DNA from 3 places in the Aquamicrobium ahrensii genome. Region 1 is predicted to be linked to each of the others. Evidence: riboswitches for the same ligand, from Rfam matches in the RefSeq annotation. Region 1 holds a riboswitch; each other region holds the start of a gene.
The links. Region 1 has a riboswitch for thiamine pyrophosphate ahead of ABID44_RS03650 (ABC transporter permease). Riboswitches for the same ligand answer to the same signal wherever they lie in the genome.
Positions count from the first base shown of each region.

Region 2: linked by a shared signal. The riboswitch ahead of ABID44_RS14315 (TenA family protein) and the one ahead of ABID44_RS03650 (ABC transporter permease) in region 1 are both predicted to bind thiamine pyrophosphate.
Region 3: linked by a shared signal. The riboswitch ahead of thiB (thiamine ABC transporter substrate binding subunit) and the one ahead of ABID44_RS03650 (ABC transporter permease) in region 1 are both predicted to bind thiamine pyrophosphate.

Region 1 is NZ_JBEPMN010000002.1:154,990-162,203, reverse strand. It holds gene ABID44_RS03665 (ABC transporter ATP-binding protein) at 1-632, opposite strand, end outside; gene ABID44_RS03660 (hypothetical protein) at 635-1,096, opposite strand; gene ABID44_RS03655 (alkaline phosphatase) at 1,183-2,931, opposite strand; TPP riboswitch at 3,068-3,170, shown strand; gene ABID44_RS03650 (ABC transporter permease) at 3,291-4,070, shown strand; gene ABID44_RS03645 (ABC transporter substrate-binding protein) at 4,067-5,005, shown strand; gene ABID44_RS03640 (hydroxyethylthiazole kinase) at 5,002-5,736, shown strand; gene thiE (thiamine phosphate synthase) at 5,723-6,379, shown strand; gene thiD (bifunctional hydroxymethylpyrimidine kinase/phosphomethylpyrimidine kinase) at 6,376-7,173, shown strand; gene ABID44_RS03625 (TRAP transporter large permease subunit) at 7,157-7,214, shown strand, end outside.
Region 2 is NZ_JBEPMN010000012.1:52,318-59,531, forward strand. It holds gene ABID44_RS14290 (prolipoprotein diacylglyceryl transferase family protein) at 1-17, shown strand, start outside; gene ABID44_RS14295 (ATP-binding protein) at 80-1,444, opposite strand; gene ABID44_RS14300 (DsbA family protein) at 1,707-2,381, shown strand; gene ABID44_RS14305 (L,D-transpeptidase) at 2,400-3,119, shown strand; gene ABID44_RS14310 (TenA family protein) at 3,311-3,976, opposite strand; gene ABID44_RS14315 (TenA family protein) at 4,107-4,292, opposite strand; TPP riboswitch at 4,381-4,496, opposite strand; rRNA gene rrf (5S ribosomal RNA) at 4,724-4,838, opposite strand; rRNA gene ABID44_RS14325 (23S ribosomal RNA) at 5,025-7,214, opposite strand, start outside.
Region 3 is NZ_JBEPMN010000005.1:148,888-156,101, forward strand. It holds gene ABID44_RS09205 (DMT family transporter) at 1-513, shown strand, start outside; gene ABID44_RS09210 (ABC-F family ATP-binding cassette domain-containing protein) at 606-2,414, opposite strand; gene ABID44_RS09215 (thiamine diphosphokinase) at 2,416-3,078, opposite strand; TPP riboswitch at 3,162-3,274, shown strand; gene thiB (thiamine ABC transporter substrate binding subunit) at 3,318-4,316, shown strand; gene thiP (thiamine/thiamine pyrophosphate ABC transporter permease) at 4,323-5,951, shown strand; gene thiQ (thiamine ABC transporter ATP-binding protein) at 5,948-6,676, shown strand; gene ABID44_RS09235 (M48 family metalloprotease) at 6,862-7,214, shown strand, end outside.

The DNA of each region.
Region 1 (7,214 bases):
GTGCGGCCCATGCGTTCGATAAGCCTGCCGTCATGGCTGGCAACGATCAGCGTCGAGCCGGCCTCCTGTGCCAGTTCGACCAGCAGGTTGGCGACGGCAGCGCCGGATTCGGCATCGAGGCTGGCGGTCGGCTCGTCGGCCACGATCAGGCCGGGCCTGCCGACCAGCGAGCGGGCAACCGCCACGCGCTGCATCTGACCGCGCGACATGGTGCCGACAAGCTGCTCCGGACGCTCGATCCCCACCCTTGCGAGCAATTCCCGGGCCCGCGGCTGCATCCCCGCCGGCAGGCGCAGGTGCGACAGGCGCTGGGGCAGCAGCACATTCGCCTCGGCGGACAGACCGGGAAAGAGATGAAAGTCCTGCATGACGAGACCCACATTGCGGGCACGCCAGCGGTCGCGCCCGCCTTCCGGCAATCCGGCAATGTTTTCGTCATTCCATGCAACGCGCCCCGAGCCGGCCCGCTCCATGCCGGTGACGATGTTGATGAAGGTCGTCTTGCCAGAACCCGAGGGGCCGACAAGCGCCGCCGTTTCGCCCGCAGCGAGGCTGAGCGAAGGCAGATCGAGCGCCGGAACCGGCAATCCCGGATAGCGCACCTGCAGGCCGTCGACGGAAAGCGCCAGCACGTTCAGACCCTCCGGAAATCAGCGCCGACGATGCGCAGCAGGCTGACGAAACCGGTCTCGGGGTCGGTCCAGGAGCCGACCTCGAGCTTGCCCGAAACCTCGATGATGCCGTTGGCCTGCTCGAAGGTCTGCGCCCGGTCGAGATAGACCACGATGATGTCGTCCGGCCAATCCGCATCCGAGGAACAGAAGGGACAGAGCGCCAAGGGAATTTCGGTGAGCACGAAGAAATCGGCTTCGGCCTTGAGCGGCGGGGCCATGAAGCCGCGCATGACCACGGACCTGCCTTCCAGCGCCTTCACCTTGTCGGAGAAGGTGAGGCCGAGAACGCTGACCTTGCCATACAACTCGTCGAAAGAAATCATGTCGGCGGCCGCATGGGCGGGGCGCGAAGCGGCGAGCGAAAGCACCGCGCCGCCCACCATACCCAGCATCTGCCGGCGTCGGATCTTGCGGGAATTCATTGCAGCCTCCTTTGCAAAGCCTGCGCGGAACGGAAACGGATGCAGGCCCGGAGCTTCTCCGGGCCTGTTTCCCGATGGCGAGGCGCTTACTGCGTCTGCTTTGCGCCCAGCGCCAGAGCGTCGGCCAGCACACGGTAGACGTCGCTCTGCTCCATATAGCCCTTGAAGTTCTCCGAGCCGGGGCCGGTAGCCTGAAGCACCACGTCGTCCACGGCATGGACGCCGGTGTCGCCGTCGCGCGGGATGTTGCCCTGCACCAGAACAGCGCCGGGAACGTCCTTGTAGGCCTCGTTGGCGATGTATTTCTTGTTCTCATCCTGAATGGCCGGAACGAACGGGCCGTCGAGTTTCGGACGGAAGGTCTCGTAGTGGTCGGGGCCGTTGTTGGCCGCCAGGAACAGGCGGCGCGAGACATCGACGCTGTCGGGATAGCCGTCGCCATCCGAGTCGACATAGTTCGGGAAGCCGGCATCGGCATAGGTGCCGACCTTCTCGCGCATATCGTCGCCCGGCTTCTCGTCATCGACCGTACCGATGATCGAGACGCCATGGGTGTGGTCGCCGGTGACGACGATCAGCGTATCGGGGTTCTGCTCGGCAAACTCGCGGGCGACGCCGATGGCCTTGTCGAACTCGATGGTGTCGACCACGGCGCGATCCCAGTCGAGCGGATGGGACATCTTGTCGACATTGGCGGCCTCGACAACCAGCACGAAGCCTTCCGCGTTCTTCGAAAGCTGGCCGAGAGCGGCTTTCGTCATGTCGACCAGACCGGGCTGCTCGGGGAACTTCTCCACGGTGCCCTTCTTCAGGAACTCGCGGTCGAGCGTGGTGTCCATGTTGCCGGTATGGAACAGGCCGAGCACCTTGCCGGTGTTGGAGCCGGCTGCCGCCTCCAGCTCACCCTTGGTGGTGGCCAGCGTATAGCCTGCTTCCCTGAAGCCCTCGATATGGTCGGTGTCGTCCTTGCGCTTGGAGCCGGCAACCGACTGCGGCAGGAAATAGGCCGATCCGCCGCCGAAGATCACATCGGGCTTCAGGTCGAAGATCTGGTTGTTGATGGCGGCCTTCTCGGCGCGGCGGCGGGTGTGGGCGAAGAGCGCGGCAGGCGTCGCATCCTGAAGTTCGGAAGTGGTGACGATGCCGACCGACTTCGAGGTCTGGCGGCGGAGCGCCTCGACCAGCGTCTCGACCTTCGGATCGTCGAACGGATCTTCGGTGCGGTCGGCATAGACGCCGATCGCGTTCACCGCGCTCTTGTGGCCGGTCATATAGGCCGACATGGTGTTGGCGCTGTCGGTGGCGACGGCTTCGGTGGACGAGGTGCCGATGAAGGCCATGCGGTCCAGTTCGTCCATGTTGAGGCGGCCATTGGCCTTGCCCTCGGTCATGCCCTTGGACATGATGCGGGCGGCGGTGCGGTGCGCGACCGAAAGACCGTCGGCGATCAGGAAGATCACGTTCTTGGCTCTGGGCTCGTCAGCGGTGCCGTAAACTTCCCACATCACGGTCTTTTCCTCATCGCCGGCCCTGGCGATGACGGTGTAGACGCCGGGTTCCGTGATCGTGACGCCTTCAAGACGCACGGCGGAAGCCTCAACGCCGTCTTCCTTCTCGATGAAGGTGGCTTCCTTGCCGAGCACTTCAGCGGCCGGCTTGCCATTGATGGTGACGCTGACGTCGGAGCCGGCGACGACGCCGTCGAACTCCACCTTAACGTCGAAGGGCGAAGCGGTGAGGATCGTAGCGCGGTCAAGCGGGTAGACCGTGGCGGCGCCGGCGACGGCCGGGACCAGTATGGTGGTTGCGGTCAGGATGGCGAGCAGGCTTCGCATGTCGGGTTCTCCGTAAGCGTCGAAAGAGCCCGCTAGCTAGGCCCGGCACATTACAACGCGATGACAGGTCCCGGACAGGTTGATGACAAAGCTGCCCGGCGTGCTTGACAGCACCGGCGACCTGCAACATAGATGGCTTCATTCCGAGGGGAGCGCTGTACGGCGCTGAGATGGCGATGAGCCAGACCCTTGAACCTGATCCGGGTTATGCCGGCGTAGGAACGGAACAAGGGCCTTCGGGCAATCCTGCCAATTCTTCGCACACCTGGATCTCCATGATGACAAGTCGGGAGATCGCCATGACGTTCAAATCCAAAGTCCGCCCGCCGACGCCACGCTCCTTCTAGGAGGGCGGAGCCATGTCGGCTGTCCCGGCAGCGTTGCGCACCGCTCTTGTGCTGCTGGCCTCATGGCAGGTGATCGTCGTCGCCTTCGCCCCGCCACGCTACATATTGCCGGCGCCGCTCGACGTGGCGGCCGCTTTTCGTCGGCAGCCGCTCTATCTTCTCGACAACACGCTCGTGACGCTGGCCGAGATCGCCGCCGGCTTCGTGGCGGGCGCGCTCGCCGGCATCGCCACCGCGCTTGCCGTGGCTCTGTTTCCGCGCCTCGGGCGGGCAATCTGGCCGGTGGTGCTGGTGCTGCAGGCCTTTCCGGTCTTCGTCATCGCGCCCTTGCTGGTTCTGTGGTTCGGCTTCGGCATGGCCTCGAAAGTGGTGATGACGGCGCTTATCATCTTCTTCCCCGTCGCCTCCGCCTTCGCCGACGGCCTGCGGCGCACGCCGCCGGAGATCGTCGACGCCGCCGCGCTCACCCCGGCCACCCACCGCCGGACGCTGTTCCTGCTGCGCATGCCGCTCGCGCTTCCAGCGCTGGTTTCCGGCCTCAGGGTTGCAGCGCCGCTTGCTCCGCTGGGAGCGGTGATCGGCGAGTGGGTCGGCGCATCGGCCGGGCTCGGGTTCGTCATGGTCCAGGCCAACGCCCGCATGCAGACCGACACGATGTTCGCGGCCATGAGCATCATCGCCATTCTTGCTCTGGCGTTGCGCCGGCTCGTCGACGCACTCGCTCCGCTTCTCACGCCATGGGCGCGGGAAGACGACTTCTCCTCCACAATCCGACAAAGGAAACCGCAATGATCCGCACCTGCGCGCTCGCGCTCCTGCTCTCCACCGCCGCGGCAGGCGCAGCCCACGCCGCCGACAAGCTCACCGTGATGCTGGAATGGTTCGTCAATCCCGACCACGCGCCGCTGGTGGTGGCGAAAGAGCTCGGCCTGTTCGATGAAGCCGGGCTGGAGGTGGAGCTCGTGCCGCCGGCCGACCCTTCGATCGTGCCGCGCGCCGTCGCCTCCGGCAAGGTCGAGATCGGCGTCCACTATCAGCCAAACCTCTATCTCGACCATGACGCCGGCGTTTCGCTGGTGCGTTTCGGCACGCTGGTCGAGACCCCGCTCAACACGCTCACCGTTCTGGCCGATGGCCCGATCAGGGAGTTGAAGGACCTTGAAGGCAAGAAGATCGGCTTCTCCGTCTCCGGCTTCGAGGACGCCATCATCGGCCGCATGCTGGACAATGCCGGAGTGGACAAGGACACGATCGAGCTGGTCAATGTCAATTTCGCGCTGTCGCCGTCGCTGATCAGCGGACAGGTGGACGCCACCATCGGCGGATACCGCAATTTCGAGCTGACCCAGATGAAGCTCGAAGGCCATGAAGGTCGCGCCTTCTTCCCCGAGGAGCACGGCATTCCGGTCTATGACGAACTGATCTTCATCACGAGGCCGGAACTGGTCAAGGACGATCGCCTCAAGCGCTTCCTCGCCGCCGTGGAAAAAGGCGCGATCCACCTCACCAACCATCCCGAAGAGGGTTGGAATCTGTTCGTGAAGGCGCATCCGGACCTCGATGACGAACTGAACCGGCAGGCCTGGATCGACACGCTGCCCCGCTTCGCCAAGCGGCCTTCCGCGCTCGACCAGACGCGCTACGCCCGCTTCGGCGCATTCCTTGAGGAAAGCGGGCTGATCAGGAAAGCCCCTGCGGTCGAGGAAATCGCGGTGGAACTGCAATGAGCGCGGCCCTTCCCGAGCGGGCGTCTGATCTGCTGGACGGGATGCGTCGGCGACGCCCCCGCGTCCATTGCCTGATGAATGGCGTGGTTCCCAAGCTGGTGGCCGATGGGCTTTCAGCGCTGGACGCGATCCCTTCCATGACTTCCTCGCCGGAGGAGGTCGGGCATTTCGTCGCCAGGGCCGACGCGCTGCTGGTCAATCTGGGCACGCTGGATGCGCAGCGCCGCGAGGCTATCGGCATCGCGGTGAGCGTTGCGGCCGAACGGGGGCGGCCATGGGCGCTGGACCCCGCCCATTGCGACTACTCTCCGCCGCGCGCCGCCTTCGCGCAGCAATTGCTGACGCGCGGCCCCGCGGTACTGCGCGCCAATGCAGCCGAATACGACCTGCTTTCCGTACCGGCTGGAGTCGTAGCGGTCAGGACCGGCAAGCAGGACCGCATCGCGCAAAACGGCGCGACGTTCTCGGTAGCCAACGGCCATCCGCTGGCTGCGATGGTGACGGGAACCGGATGCCTGTCGGGGGCCCTCATCGCCGCCTTCCTGGCCATCGAAACCGATGCGTTCATGGCCGCAAGCGCCGCCATGCTCATCTTCGGCGTCGCGTGCGAAATGGCCGGCAAGACGGCATCCGGTCCGGGCAGCTTCGAGCCTGCCCTGCTCGACGCTCTGGCCGCCCTCTCCGGCGATCACATTCTTCAGCATGCAAGGATAGCTCATGAACAAGGTTGATTACCGGCTCAACGCCATCATCGACGGCAGCCTGCGCCCGGTGGGAAAACTGGCCGCTCTGGCCGGCATCGCCGCCCGCAACGGCGCGACCATCATCCAGTATCGCGACAAGGACGCGTCGACGCGGCAGATGATCGCCGAGGCCGAAGCAATCCGCGCCGCCCTCGCCGGCGTCGGCGTGCCCCTGCTGGTCAACGACCGCGTGGACGTGGCGCTGGCGGGGGGCGCGGACGGCGTGCATCTCGGCCGCGACGACATGTCCGCCGAAACCGCGCGCCGCCTGCTCGGACCCGACGCTATCATCGGCCTGACGGTGAAGAACGAGGCGGACGCCGACGCGGCCATCGCCGCGCCCATCGACTACGCCTGCATCGGCGGCGTGTTCGAAACGCTTTCCAAGAAGAACCCGGATGCGCCGGTCGGGCTCGACGGCTTCCGCACCCTGCGCGCACGCATGCGCGCGGCGAAACCCGGCCTGCCGGTCGGGGCCATCGCCGGCATCGACACGGTGCGCGCGGGCGAAGCCGTGCGGGCTGGCGCATCGGGCGTCGCGGTGATCTCCGCCATCTTCCGCGCCGATGACATCGCCGCCGCCACCCGCGAATTGCGCGCGGCGGTGGACGATGCGGGAGGCCGGCCATGACGGCCATCGCGCTCACCATAGCCGGCTCCGACAGCGGCGGCGGGGCCGGCATACAGGCCGACCTGAAAACCTTCTCGGCGCTCGGCGTGTTCGGAACCAGCGTCATCACCGCCATCACCGCCCAGAACACGCAAGGCGTGCGCGGCGTCGAGGACATCAGCCCCGGCATGATCGCGGCCCAGATCGACGCGCTCTACGACGACATGGAGATCGGCGCGGCCAAGATCGGCATGGTCTCGCGCATCGACACCATTACGGCAATCGCCGATGGCCTGCGCCGCTATCATGTGCGGCCGGTGATCGATCCGGTGATGATCGCCACCTCGGGCGACCGCCTGTTGCAGCCCGACGCCATCGACGCGCTGCGCACCAAGCTGCTGCCGCAAGCGGTCATCATCACGCCGAACCTGCCCGAGGCCGCTTTGCTGAGCGGCATGCCACTGGCCGAGGACGAGACGCAGATGATCGCGCAGGCCGAAATCCTTCTGCGCACCGGCACGGATGCTGTGTTGATCAAGGGCGGGCACGGCACGGGACCGGAAAGCACCGATCTCCTGCTCGACGGAAATTCGCTGGTGCGGCTGTCGCGTCCTCGCATCGACACGCCGAACACGCATGGCACCGGCTGCACCTTGTCGGCGGCCATAACGGCCGGTCTGGCGCGCGGCTTGCCGCTTGCCGAAGCCGTGGCGCAAGCCAGGGAGTATCTGCATAGAGCATTGCAGGCCGCGGCCGCGCTCGCCATCGGCAAGGGCAGCGGTCCGGTTCATCACTTCCATGGCTGGTGGCGCTAGGATGAAACGCGCCGGGCATTGGGCGGCTTTTTTGCAACGCG
Region 2 (7,214 bases), on a different contig from region 1:
GGAAATTGCAGGAATAAAGCTTGGGGCAGTTCGTGCTGGAGCGCGACCCGATCCGGCGAGAAGCGGACAATGCCCCGGATCACGCAGCGGCCGCCAGCATCCGCGCGCTGCGCGCGGGAATGACGATGCCTGCGGCCAGCCCGCCCTCCCTGCGGTTGCGCAATTCCAGTCTCGCACCGGCGCGGACCAGCGCCGTTTCGACAATGCTCAGACCCAGCCCGCTTCCCACGGCGGAGCGAAAGCGGCCCCGGAAGAACCGTTCCGTCACGCGCGCCAGTTCTTCGTTGGGAATACCCGGCCCTTCATCCTCGATCCAGATGGCCACTTCGCCCTCCGCTTCCGAAAAACCGCAGGCGACATTTCCCCCCTCGGGCGAGTGGTGCAAGGCGTTTTCGATCAGGTTGCGCGCAGCCAGCCGGAAAAGCTCCGCCGGCATGCTCAACTGAAGGGCGTGCAAAGCCGGATCGATAAGGACTGCGCCGCCCTGATGGGCAGTGAGGTCGTCGGCCACGGATGTCAGTATCTGCCCCGCATTGAGCTGGTCTTCCATTACCGAAGCGGCACCGCTTTCAAGCGATGCGACATCCAGCAACTGCCGCACCAGCCGGCCTGTCCGGTCGACGCCCACCACGATCTGGGAAAGCGCGTTCTGCCGGATCGCGGGCTCTTCCGATGCAAGCGCGATCTGGGCCTGTGTCTTCAGCCCTGCCATAGGTGTGCGCAGTTCGTGAGCGGCGTAGGCAATAAAGTCCCGCTCTCGCTCGCGTGCTTCCGAAACGCGCCGGAACAGTGCGTTGAGCGACTTCACCACCGGCTGCAATTCACTGACCGCGCCGTCGGCTTCGATGGGGTGCAGATCGGATGCGGGCCGCAGTGACAGTTCTCCGGCAATGCGGCTGAGCGGCGTCAGCCCGCGCCCAACGCTCAGCCAGATAAGACCGGCCAGCACCGGCAGGATGAGCAACGCCGGCAACAGCAAGCCGAAAACGACGCTGTTGACCAGATGATCACGGAAATGGACGCGATCGCCGACCATGACCCGCACGCCCGCTTCCGGGTTGTCTACCGTATAGACCCTCCAGGTCTCGCCATTGAGGACGGTGTTGGAGAAGCCTTCCGCATGCTCCGACAGCCTGGCCTCCGGTGCGCCTTCGGACTGACTGATCAGCGCGCCGTCCAGCGACCAGATCTGGCAGGAAAGCTGGCGGTTATAGGCTTCATGCGGCTCCATCTCGATTCGGGGAACCGCGATCTCTCCGCCTGTGCCCAGCGCCCGTCTTGTGACCATCGAGTTCACCATGCGCGCCGCTTCCATCAGTCGCGCATCGAGCACGCGTTCAAGCTGCGCGCCGGTGGAAAGGAATATCCATGCCACGGCCGACAGCCACACCAGCCCGGTGATCAGAATCAATATTGCGAAGAGTCGGGTTCGCAGGGAACGCATCGGACTTTTCTCCGTTCGCCGCGCCACCTGCCGGCAGGTGACGCGAAAGCTTCATTGCCTCATGCCGGGGCCTTAAGGCAAACTTAAGAAAATGCCGCCACTTGCCCAAGCGGCAGCTGTGCGCTGCCGGCAACACCGCAATTTTTAAGCTATCGTGGTCTTTTCTTTCGCGGTTAAGCCTGCCTTAAGGTCCACGAAACCCTGTCGGCCCGATCATTTGAAATCGAGGCCGCCTGCCATGTCGACAAACCCACCGCGGATCATGCAGCAATTCGCAAACACCCGTTCCCGTGAAGCCTATGGCGCAGCGCCCCTCAGCCGACGCGCAGCGCTGGGTCTGCTTGCGCTGGCGGCCGCGCCCGGCTGGATCACAGACGCCCGGGCCTCCGAAGAAGACGGCCTCAGCACCGAGATGATCCTGAACGACCCGGCCGACCCGCAAGCCGGCAACGCCAGGGGCGATGTCACTATCGTCTATTTCTTCGACTACAACTGCCCTTTCTGCAAGAAGACCATGGGACCGCTGAACAAGGCCGTGAAACAGGATGGCGAGGTCCGCCTCGTCTACAAGGACTGGCCGATCCTCAGCTCCGCCTCAATTTACGGCGCGAAGCTGGCTCTGGCGGCCCACTATCAGGGCAAGTACAGCGATGCTCATCATGCCATGATGACCATCGAGGGTGGCAGGGTGCCGGAAGACAAGATGCGTAAGGCCGTGGCTGGCGCAGGGGTAGACATGGTCAGGCTGGAACGCGACATGAAGGCCAGAGACGCCGAGATCACCGCACTGTTGCGCCGTCATGGCGCACAGGCCGACGCGCTCGGCCTTGCAGGCACGCCGGTTTTCCTGATCGGCCCCTTTCTCGTCGCCTCCGCGCTCGACGAGGCCGGCTTCAGGCAGGTTATTTCCGACGCGCGTGAGCGCGACAGCAACTGACACGAAGGATTTCAGGCAATGACCGACGCAACGGACGGGCCGGCACGACGCGCTTTGACGGTACTGGCGCTCCTTGCCTGCATGGGGTTGGCTGCCTGCACCACCACCTCTTCGGAGATAGCGACGCCGCCGGGATTGCAGCCCACGCCTCCTGCGCCCGCGGTGACGCCTGCCTCCATCGAACAGGCCCGGTCCCCGGTTACGCCGCCCCGTCTTGGCCCGCGCCCGAATGAGCGCTTTCCGCTGCCAAATGAGGATCTGTCGGCTATTCCGGAGAAATATCACCGCCAGATGGTCGACTATCGGAGCGACCACGCGCCGGGCACGATCGTCGTCGATCCGGCCAACCGTTTTCTTTATCTCGTGCAGGCCAACGGCAAGGCGTTGCGCTACGGCGTTGGTGTTGGCGCAGCCGGTCGCGGCTTCAGCGGCGTGACGGATCTCGCATGGAAGCAGGAGTGGCCGCGCTGGCGTCCCACCGACTCCATGATCGCCCGCGCTCCCGAGCAGTACAAGAAATATGAGAACGGCGTCGAAGGCGGCCCCGGCAACCCGCTGGGCGCCCGGGCGCTCTACCTGTTCAAGGATGGCAAGGATACTTACTACCGCATTCACGGAACAACCCAGCCCACCAGCATCGGCAAGGCCGTGTCGGCCGGCTGCATCCGCATGCTCAACATGGATGTCGTCGACCTTTACCAGCGCGTGCGCCCCGGCTCCAAGGTGGTCATCCTGTAAAGGCGGGCCGGAATCGCTTGAACAAGCACCCAACATGAAAACCTCCCCGGTCGGGGTGCAGCCGGGGAGGTTTCTTCATTATGGCGCTCCGCATCCATTCAGGGGCGCAAGGGTCTTCTGACACTTTGGACGTGCGTCGGAACAATCAAAAACGGCTACATTTCCGGTCCGCCAATGTCGCCTTTTTTGCCCTATCCGGCGACGGCATCCAGCCCCATTTGCCAGAAATCCGCTTCCAGTCGCGCGGCCTTGCCGAACAGAATGGCCAGTTCGCCGAAGCGGCGTTCCGTCATCGAGCGCGCAGCCAGATCGTCAAGCAGCTTGCGCGAACCGATGGCGAGTTGCTGGAACGCTTCGCCTGCATATTCGCCGATCCACTCGCGATAAGGATGGTCCCCCAGCGCCTCGACGCCCTGCGGAGCGAGCGCTTTACCAATCTCGGCATAGCCGATGACGCAAGGGGCGAGCGCGACATGCAGGTCGAGCAGATCACCTGCAGCGCCGCAATCGAGCACGAAACGGGTATAGGCTACGGTCGCCTGATGCTCCTGCACTGAATGGAGCTGTTCCGGCGAAAGTCCCCAGCGCCCGCACAGCCGCACATGCAACTCGGTCTCGTCGAGTATGCCAGCCAGGCCCGCCTGCGCCGCTCTGATCTCAGGGATGGTGCGGCTCTTGTACGCCGCCAGAGCCCAGGCGCGCGAGAACTGGATCAAGAACAGATAATCCTGCACCAGATAGGCGCGGAAGGCTTCTTGCGGCAACGTGCCCTCCCCAAGTTGCTGAACGAATTTGTGCTCGACATAGCTCCTCCAGTCGACCTCCGCCGCCAACTTCAACCGTTCGAAAACGTCCATCTTCACTCTCCCTTCCGGTAGTTACGTTGAAAAAGGCCGGTTCCAGCCTCGCCGGCCATCAAAAGAAATCCCGGCTGTTTTCCGGTTCGGCTGGGCCAGTACGATCCAGTTCCGTACGCAGGTGGTCTATTCATTGGGCATGAACCAGGCTCAGGGAGCTGTCGGGAAAGTGATGGTCCTGCGCCAGGTGGGAAGATACCATCAGTTCGGTCGGCATTTCGCCCGCGAACAATTCCCGACCGAAACTGCACCCGATGGCTTTCATCCAGAGCGACCCGCTTTCAAGCCGGAGCATTTCGCTGGGGCGTTCTGTCATCTTGCTGTCCTTACGTGGAGGGCAGCGAGACCGCTTGTTCAAACTGGTTTCAGGCATGAGCGGCCTCGCAAGGAGACCGACGAAAGACAGCATTGACAATCGCCATCCCTTCGCCGGCATGATCCGGATCAGGTTCGAAGGGTCACCGCGCTGCTGGCGCCAGCGGTCTCTCAGCCCCTTGCCGGGGCTCCCCTTGGTGAGCTTTCTCTGTAGGAAATAAGCACCGGTCTGTCACCCCGTACGCCTCAAACAAAGGGCCGCACGGTTTCGGTGTTAAATGGCAAATTGATTTGCCTTCACTTCCCCGCAGGGTGGGGGCGAAACCACCGGATCGTGCCCACAACGCAAAACGCCGCCCCAAAGGGCGGCGTTTCAATCAGTAAATTGTTCTGTTCTGTGTGATCTGGAGAAGATTTTCATGCGTTTTGCAGACCTGGCAGCGACCTACTCTCCCGCGTCTTTAGACGAAGTACCATCGGCGCAGGGGCGTTTCACGGCCGTGTTCGGAATGGGAACGGGTGCAGCCGCCCCGCCATGACCACCAGGTCGGCAAAGCGCATGTTATCTGAGAAGCTGTTTTGTGCTGATGTTGTTAGCGAGCGAGGTCTGCCGCTTCGGGCAAGGCCCGCAAGCGCGACTGCGCGTCGCCGGTTTTCCGGCGCTCTCGCGGAGCATAGGCCCGAAGGGCCGCTCATGCGTTAGCGCTGGGTTTGATGAACATAAGGAATGAGAACGATCAAGCCTATCGAACTATTAGTACCGGTAAGCTTCAAGCGTTGCCGCTCTTCCACACCCGGCCTATCAACGTGGTCGTCTTCCACGGTTCTCAGGGAATACTCGTTTCCAGGTGGGTTTCCCGCTTAGATGCCTTCAGCGGTTATCCCGTCCGTATATAGCTACCCTGCTATGCGGCTGGCGCCACAACAGGTCCACCAGAGATACGTCCATCCCGGTCCTCTCGTACTAGGGACAGATCCTGTCAATATTCCTACACCCACGGCAGATAGGGACCGAACTGTCTCACGACGTTCTGAACCCAACTCACGTACCGCTTTAAATGGCGAACAGCCATACCCTTGGGACCTGCTCCAGCCCCAGGATGCGATGAGTCGACATCGAGGTGCCAAACAACCCCGTCGATATGGACTCTTGGGGGTCATCAGCCTGTTATCCCCGGCGTACCTTTTATCCGTTGAGCGATGGCCCTTCCACGCGGGACCACCGGATCACTATGACCGACTTTCGTCTCTGCTCGACTTGTCAGTCTCGCAGTCAGGCAGGCTTATGCCATTGCACTCAGCGAACGATTTCCGACCGTTCTGAGCCCACCATCGCGCGCCTCCGTTACTCTTTAGGAGGCGACCGCCCCAGTCAAACTACCCACCATACATTGTCCCGGACCCGGATAACGGGCCGCGGTTAGACATCCATAGTAATAAGGGTGGTATTTCAAGGGTGGCTCCACCAAGGCTGGCGCCCTGGCTTCAAAGCCTACCACCTATCCTACACATGTCACTACGAATGCCAATGTAAAGCTATAGTAAAGGTGCACGGGGTCTTTCCGTCTAACCGCAGGAACCCCGCATCTTCACGGGGAATTCAATTTCACTGAGTCTATGCTGGAGACAGCGGGGAAGTCGTTACGCCATTCGTGCAGGTCGGAACTTACCCGACAAGGAATTTCGCTACCTTAGGACCGTTATAGTTACGGCCGCCGTTTACCGGGGCTTCGATTCAAAGCTTGCACCTCTCCTCTTAACCTTCCGGCACCGGGCAGGCGTCAGACCCTATACGTCGCCTTGCGGCTTCGCAGAGCCCTGTGTTTTTGATAAACAGTCGCTACCCCCTGGTCTGTGCCACCCTCTTACGGTTGCCCGCAAAAGGGTCACGCTTCTTCCGAAGTTACGCGTGCAATTTGCCGAGTTCCTTCAGCATAGTTCTCTCAAGCGCCTTGGTATACTCTACCAGTCCACCAGTGTCGGTTTCGGGTACGGGCTATAAGGAGGAGCTATTTCCCGGGACCGCTTCACTGCCAGATCAATCCGATAAGACCTGACAATACACGCGATCCGTCACTACCTCCAGGCTCACGAATATTAACGTGATTCCCATCGACTACGCCTTTCGGCCTCGCCTTAGGGGCCGGCTAACCCTGCTCAGATTAACTTTAAGCAGGAACCCTTGGACTTTCGGCGGGGGAGTCTCTCACTCCCCTTACGTTACTCATGTCAGCATTCGCACTTCTGATACCTCCACCGCCCCTCACGGGTGCGGCTTCATCAGCTTACAGAACGCTCCGCTACCGCTCGTCTTGCGACGAACCCTAAGCTTCGGTGTATGGCTTGAGCCCCGTTACATTTTCGGCGCAAAGACCCTTATTTAGACCAGTGAGCTGTTACGCTTTCTTTAAATGATGGCTGCTTCTAAGCCAACATCCTGGTTGTTTTGGGATCCTCACATCCTTTCCCACTTAGCCATAACTTGGGGACCTTAGCTGTAGGTCAGGGTTGTTTCCCTTTCCACGACGGACGTTAGCACCCGCCGTGTGTCTGCCGACTAGTACTCCCCGGTATTCGGAGTTTGGTTAGGATCAGTAAGACGGTGAGTCCCCATAGCCCATCCAGTGCTCTACCCCCGGGGGTATTCGGTCGACGCTCTACCTAAATAGATTTCGCGGAGAACCAGCTATTTCCGAGTTTGATTGGCCTTTCACCCCTAGCCACAAGTCATCCCAAACTATTGCAACAGTTATGGGTTCGGTCCTCCAGTAAGTGTTACCTTACCTTCAACCTGCTCATGGCTAGATCACTCGGTTTCGGGTCTAATGCGTCGAACTGAACGCCCTGTTCAGACTCGCTTTCGCTGCGCCTACACCTACCGGCTTAAGCTTGCTCGACACACTAAGTCGCTGACCCATTATAC
Region 3 (7,214 bases), on a different contig from region 1:
ATGGTCGGGCTCGACGCCGTGCAGGCGCTCGGCAGCCATGTCACGGCGCAGCTCATGTGCCTGTCGGCCACCGTTTCCTATGCGCTGGCCAGCATCTACGGACGGCGCTTCCGCGCCATGGGCGTGCCGCCGCTGGTGACGGCGACAGGGCAGGTGGCGGCGGCCAGCGTTCTGCTGGTTCCGGTGATGCTGCTGGTCGACCGGCCGTGGGAGCTGTCGATGCCCGGTCCCGCCGCGCTCGGCGCGGTGGCGGGTCTGGCGGTGTTGTCGACAGCGCTTGCCTATGTGCTGTTCTTCCGGCTGCTGGCTTCGGCCGGGGCCAGCAATCTGGCGCTGGTCACCTTCCTGGTGCCGGTCAGCGCCATTCTGCTGGGGTTCCTGTTTCTGGACGAAGTGTTGACGCCGCGCCATCTGGCCGGCATGGCGCTGATCGGCCTTGGCCTCGCAGCCATCGACGGACGGCCATGGCGGGCGATACGGAGGTTGGCGAGCCCGGCGGTCGGTCGCCGGTAGGGCTTCCACAGAATCGGCAGAACCGTTCCATCTCTTTGTTTTAGCCGTATTTCCGAACGCAAAACCGCTGCACACTTTTGCTGGGAAATGCTCTACCCTTCGAGTTCCTCGCGCAGCATCTCCAGCTCCAGCCATTCCTCTTCCATTGCGGCCAGCGCCGCCCGCTCCTTGTCGAGGGCGGCGATGGTCTTCTGGAAGCCGATGGGGTCGCGGTCGTAGAAACCCGGATCGGCGATCTGGTCCTCAAGCCGGTTGATCGCCTCGGTTACCGTCCCGATCTTTTTCGGGAGATTTTCAAGCGCGAATTTCTGCTTGTAAGAGAGCTTTTTCGACGCGGTTTTCGTCGGTTCCTGCGTTTTCGCGGCGGGCGTGTCCTCGGTGCGGGTGCGCAGCTTGCGATCGTCCAGTTTCGAAGCGCCACGCTGGGAAAGCATGTCGGAATAGCCGCCGGCATATTCGATCCAGCGTCCGTCACCGTCGGGGACGATCACGCTGGTCACGGTGCGGTCGAGGAAGTCGCGGTCGTGGCTGACGAGGATGACCGTGCCGGCAAAACCCGCCACGAGCTCCTGCAACAGTTCCAGCGTCTCCATGTCGAGATCGTTGGTCGGCTCGTCCAGAACCAGCAGGTTGGCCGGGCGCGAGAGCACGCGCGCCAGCAACAGGCGCGCGCGCTCGCCGCCCGAAAGCTCGCGCACCGGCGTGCGCGCCTGTTCCGGCTTGAACAGGAAGTCCTTCATGTAGGAGACGACATGGCGCTGCTCGCCATTGACGACCAGGCTCTCGCCGCGCCCGTCGGTGAGATAGTGCGCCAGCGTTTCATTGGGGTCGGCCGCCTCGCGCTTCTGGTCGAGGGTGGCGATCTCCAGATTGACGCCGAGGCGCACGCTGCCGGTGTCGGGCGCAAGCTCGCCGGTCAGCATCTTCAGCAGCGTGGTCTTTCCCGCGCCGTTGGGCCCGACAAGGCCGATGCGGTCGCCGCGCTGGATGCGGGTCGAGAAGTCCCGGACCACGACCAGATCGCCAAAGCTCCTGGAGATCGATTTTGCCTCGATCACCAGTTTCCCGGATTCGGCGGCGTCGCTCGCCACCATGGTGGCCGCGCCTTCCACGCCCCTGTGGCTACGGTGGCGCTGGCGCAGCGTCTGCAATTCACCGAGACGGCGCACATTGCGCTTGCGCCGGGCGGTCACGCCATAGCGCAGCCAGTGCTCCTCGCGCGCGATCTGGCGGCCGAGCTTGTGCTGGTCGCGCTCCTCCTCCTCCAGGATCTGGTCGCGCCATTCCTCGAAATTGGCGAAGCTTCGGTCGAGACGGCGTGTCTGGCCGCGATCCAGCCAGACGGTGGCGCGTGACACGCGTTCGAGAAAGCGGCGGTCGTGCGAGATGACCACCAGCGCCGAGGAGGAGCGGATCAGCTCTTCCTCCAGCCATTCGATGACGTTGAGGTCGAGATGGTTGGTCGGCTCGTCGAGCAGCAATATGTCGGGCTCCGGGGCCATGACGCGGGCGAGCGCGGCGCGGCGCGCCTCGCCGCCGGACAGCTCCGCCGGGGATTCTTCACCGGTAAGCCCGAGATGTTCGAGCAGATAGGTGGCGCGATAAGGGTCGTCGGCAGGTCCCAGCCCCGCCTCGACATAGGTGCGCACCGTGGCGAAGCCTTCCATGTCGGGAGCCTGCGCCAAATAGCGGATGGTGGCGCTGGGCTGGCGGAAAATCTCGCCGTCCTGCGCCTCGGCGAGCCCGGCGGCGATCTTCAGCAGCGTCGACTTGCCGGAGCCGTTGCGGCCGACCAGCGCGATGCGGTCGCCGGGGCCGACAGTAAGGTCCGCGCCGTCGAGCAGCGGCGTGCCGCCGAAGGTGAGGCGGATGCCGGCAAGATTGAGAAGCGGCGGGGCCATGTCAGCCGTCCTTTCCGGTAAGCGGATGGGCGACCAGCAGGGCGCGGCCCCGCGCAAGGTCGATACGAAGCCGCCCGCCAGTTGCGTTCGACTTCAAAACTTCGTTCGACATGGTCAGCGACGAGCCGAACGGCACGGTGACGGCGTCGAGCGGCCATTTCGCGCCGGTCACGGTCAGCCCGGCCAGCTCCGAAAAACCGAGAACCGAAAACAGCGTGCCCTCGGCATAATCGAATTCCACCGGTGCGTGCGGCAGCGGCCGGCCCTCCTGCGCGCCGCTGGTCAGAATCACGTCGATCCCCATCTCGGCCAGCCGCAGCGCCAGCGTCATGTGCAGGAAACTGTGGTCGGCGCGCGCGCCGCCGAACGCACCGGCCAGCACAAGCGCGCTCGCCCCCTGTTCGAGCGCGATGTCCACCGCCAGCTCACCGTCGGTGCGGTCCTTGTCCGAGGGGAATTCCCGCTTTGGCACAGCTTTCAGACGCTCCGGCAGCATCTGGGGAGCGGAATCGAAATCGCCAACCCAAAGCTCCGGCACAATGTCGAGGGCCTCGGCGTGGCCAATGCCGGAATCGGCGGCGATGATTCGCGTTCCGGCGATCTGGCGCTCAAGGGCGGGCGTGCGGACAAGCTCGCCGCCGAGAAGAATTGTGTATCGGCTCATGGGAGGGGCATTAGCAGTCCCTTCAATGGAACGGAAGAGCGCCGCCTCTCTTGCTTCCCGCCGTCGGGGGCCCTATTTCTGGATATGCTCTAACGGGGTGCCGGACGCGTTCTTCGCGGCCCGGCTGAGAGGCTCAGGCCAACCCGCCGAACCTGATCCGGCTTGTACCGGCGGAGGGATTAGAAGCTGTCGGACATCCGGCGCCTCGACCCCCTGACCACGAAACCAAGGAGGCGCCGATGCGCACATTGCTTCTATCCGTCCTCTCTGTCGCCGCGCTGTTCGCCGTCGCGCCCGCTTCGGCGCAAGGCAAGCTCACCATCTACACCTATGACAGCTTCACCGCCGACTGGGGCCCCGGCCCGCAGGTGAAGAAGAATTTCGAGGCCGAATGCGGCTGCGAGGTCGATTTCGTCTCCGTGGCTGACGGCGTGGCCCTGCTCAACCGGCTGAAGCTGGAAGGCGCGTCCACGAAGGCCGACATCGTGCTCGGGCTCGACACAAACCTCACAGCAGAGGCGTGGGGCACGGGACTGTTCGTGGCCCATGGCGCAACGCCGGAAGCGAACGTTCCGGGCGGCTGGAACGACGACATGTTCGTGCCTTACGACTACGGTTATTTCGCCGTGGTCTATGACACCGAAAAGCTGCCCGAGCCGCCGTCGAGCCTCAAGGAGCTGGTCGAGGGGGACCAGAAGCAGAAGATCGTCATTCAGGACCCGCGCACCTCGACGCCGGGCCTCGGCCTGTTGCTGTGGGTGCGTTCGGTCTATGGCGAGGAGGCGGGCGCGGCGTGGGAGAAGCTGAAAGGCCGCGTGCTGACGGTGACGCCCGGCTGGAGCGAGGCCTATGGGCTGTTCACGAAGGGCGAAGCGCCGATGGTGCTGTCCTACACCACCTCGCCAGCCTATCACATGATCGCCGACAAGTCGGAGCGTTATCAGGCCGCCCCCTTCGCGGAAGGGCATTATCTCCAGGTCGAGGTGGCCGGCATCACCATTGCCGGGGCGAAGAACCCGCTGGCCGAGAAATTCCTCGCCTTCATGACCGGGCCGGGCTTTCAGGATTCGGTGCCGGAAACCCAGTGGATGTACCCGGCCGGCAAGACCGACAAGCCGCTCGACCCGGCCTTCGACAAGCTCGTGAAGCCGACCAAAACCTTGCAGTTCAGCCCGCAGGAGGTGGCCGACAACCGCAAGGCCTGGGTGGATGAGTGGCTGGCGGTCATGGGCAGGTAAGACAAATTGGCCGCCGGGAGAGTTTCCGCACAAAGCGACCTGCGCATCGCCGCCGGCATCGTGGCGCTGGCGGCGATTTCGCTGCTGATCGGCGGCGCCTTCGCCGGTCTGGTGGCCGAAGGCGTGCGCGACCTCTCCGGCGCGGTCGCCGCCTTCGATCCCTATATGCTGAGGGTGGCGCGTTTCACGCTGTGGCAGGCGCTGCTGTCGACGCTGCTCTCCGTGGCGCCAGCGTTGTTCGTGGCGCGTGCGCTGGCGCGGCACCCGCATTTTCCGGGGCGCGGCCTGATCCTGCAACTCTTCGCCGTGCCGCTGGCGCTGCCGGCTCTTGTCGCGGCCCTCGGCGTTCTGGCGCTCTACGGGCGCGCCGGTTATTTCGCCGGGCTGTTCTCCACGCTCGGCGGCGATGAATGGCCGGGCGTTTACGGGCTTTCCGGCATCCTCGTCGCGCATGTGTTCTTCAACCTGCCGCTCAGCGTGCGGCTGTTCGTGGAAGCCTTGCAGACGGTTCCAACGGACCAGTGGCGGCTGGCGAGCCAGCTCGGCATGGGGGCGCGGGCCGGCTTCAGGCTGATCGAATGGCCGGTGCTGCGTCAGGCGCTGCCGGGCGTGGCCGGGCTGGTGTTCATGCTGTGCGTCACATCCTTCACCATCGTTTTGACGCTTGGCGGCGGACCGCGCGCCACCACGCTGGAAGTCGCGATCTATCAGGCGTTGCGCTTCGATTTCGACCCTGCCCGCGCCGTGGCCCTGACCACCTTGCAGGTGACGCTGACGCTGGCCATCGTCTTCGCGCTGACGCGTCTGGGAGCCAATACGACGGCGGAGGCCAGTCTTTCGGTAGCGCCGCGCCGCTTCGTCTCGGTCGGAGCCGGGGAGGCGGCGCTCAACGCCGTATTGATCGTGCTCGCCTTGCTGTTCGTCGCCGGCCCCATGGCCGCGACGGTGGCGGCGGGCTTGCAGGCCGAGCTTGGCCGTCTCGTTCTGGAGCCGGCGGTGCAGCGCGCGGCGCTCACCAGTCTGGCGCTGGCGCTGTCGTCGGCGCTGCTGGCGGCCGCCCTTTCGATGGCGCTGGTGATGGCGCGCCGCGCGCTCGCCCTGCGCCCCGCCGGTGCGCGCCGCCCGCTGCTCGAATACGCCACCGATACGGGAGCCGGCTTCGTGCTTGTGGTGCCGCCGATCGTCGTCGGCGCGGGCTGGTTCATCCTGCTGCGCCATGTCGCAGATGTGTTCGCTTTCGCGCCGGTGCTGGTGGTCACCGTCAATGCGGTGATGGCGATGCCCTTCGCCATAAGAGCGCTTCGCCCGGCCTATGATGCGGCGAGCGCCCGCCACGAGCGGCTGTGCGCGCAGTTGGGAATCGTAGGCTGGGCCCGGCTCAGGCTGATCGACTGGCCCTCGCTGCGGCGGCCGCTGGCCACCGCGGCCGCATTCGCCATGGCGCTGTCGCTGGGCGACCTTGGCGTGATCGCGCTGTTCGGTTCCGATGCCGTGCAGACGCTGCCCTATCTGCTTCTGGCGCGCATGGGCAGCTACCGCACTGCCGATGCGGCGGGACTGGCGCTGCTTCTCGGGCTGGCCTGCCTCGCCCTGATGTTCCTGTCGACGCGGCTCGCGAAGGAGACGCAGCAATGACCCGCAGCGCATCGTCCGTCGCCGGGGTACAGGTGGAGAAGGTGAGGTTCAGCTATGGCGAGGCCGCGTTCGAGTTCGACGTGGCGTTTCGGCCCGGCTGCATCACCGCCGTGATGGGGCCGAGCGGATCGGGCAAATCGACCCTGCTCAACCTCGTCGCCGGTTTCGAGATGCCGGCCTCCGGCCGTGTGCTGATCGGAGGCCGGGATGTCAGCGCCGACCTGCCGGCGGCGCGGCCCGTTTCGATGGTGTTTCAGGAAAACAACCTGTTCGCGCATCTCACCGTCGAGCAGAATGTCGGGCTTGGCCGCTCGGCGTCGCTGCGATTGAACGATGCGGATCGCGTGGCCGTAGCCGGGGCGCTGGAGCGCACCGGGCTTGGCGGCAAGGGAAAACGCCTGCCGCGCGAATTGTCCGGCGGCGAGAGGCAGCGGGTTGCACTGGCGCGGGTGCTGGTGCGCGAACGGCCGGTATTGCTGCTCGATGAGCCTTTTGCGTCGCTGGGCCCGGCGCTGCGCGAGGACATGCTGGATCTGGTCGCCGCGTTGCAGAAGGAGCGCGGCCTGACGGTGCTGTTCGTGACCCATCAGCCGGAGGATGCGCGCCGCATCTCGCACGACATGGTTTTCATCGAGGGGGGCCGGGTGGCGGCCAGCGGGCCTGTCGCGGAGTTCTTCGGCGAGGGTGGACCGGAGGCTTTCCGGCGCTATATCGGCGCTTCCTGAAGCGATCGCCCGCATGCGGACATAATTTGCCATCAATGCGACATTAGGGAATATGGCGGGATCGGTCGAATCGTGGCCGTTGTTCGCAACTGTCCGGGGCACGGTAGCGGTTATGCCGCAGATGAGGAAAGGAAGCCCAGCTGTCGTCCGTCCTGAAGCCTGACCGAAAGCTGTCTCCGGCGCGAATGCTCGCGCTGGCTGGTGTCGCCGTGGCGCTGGCGGCATGTCAGGCCATCGTGCCGCCGGACATGCAGGAATCGGCTTTCCGGCCTTCCACCAAGCCGGTGACGGTGGATAATGTCACCGCCAACAACAAGCTGGCGGAACTGGCGCGCGCCCAGCATCCGCGCATTCTGGCTACCTATGGCGGCGAATATTCAGACCCGAAGCTGGAGCGCATGGTGGCCAAGGTTATCGGCAGCCTGACCACGGTTTCGGCCAATCCGACCCAGAACTACCGCATCACCATTCTCAATTCGCCCAATGTCAACGCCTTCGCGCTGCCGGGTGGCTATCTCTACATCACCCGCGGTCTGCT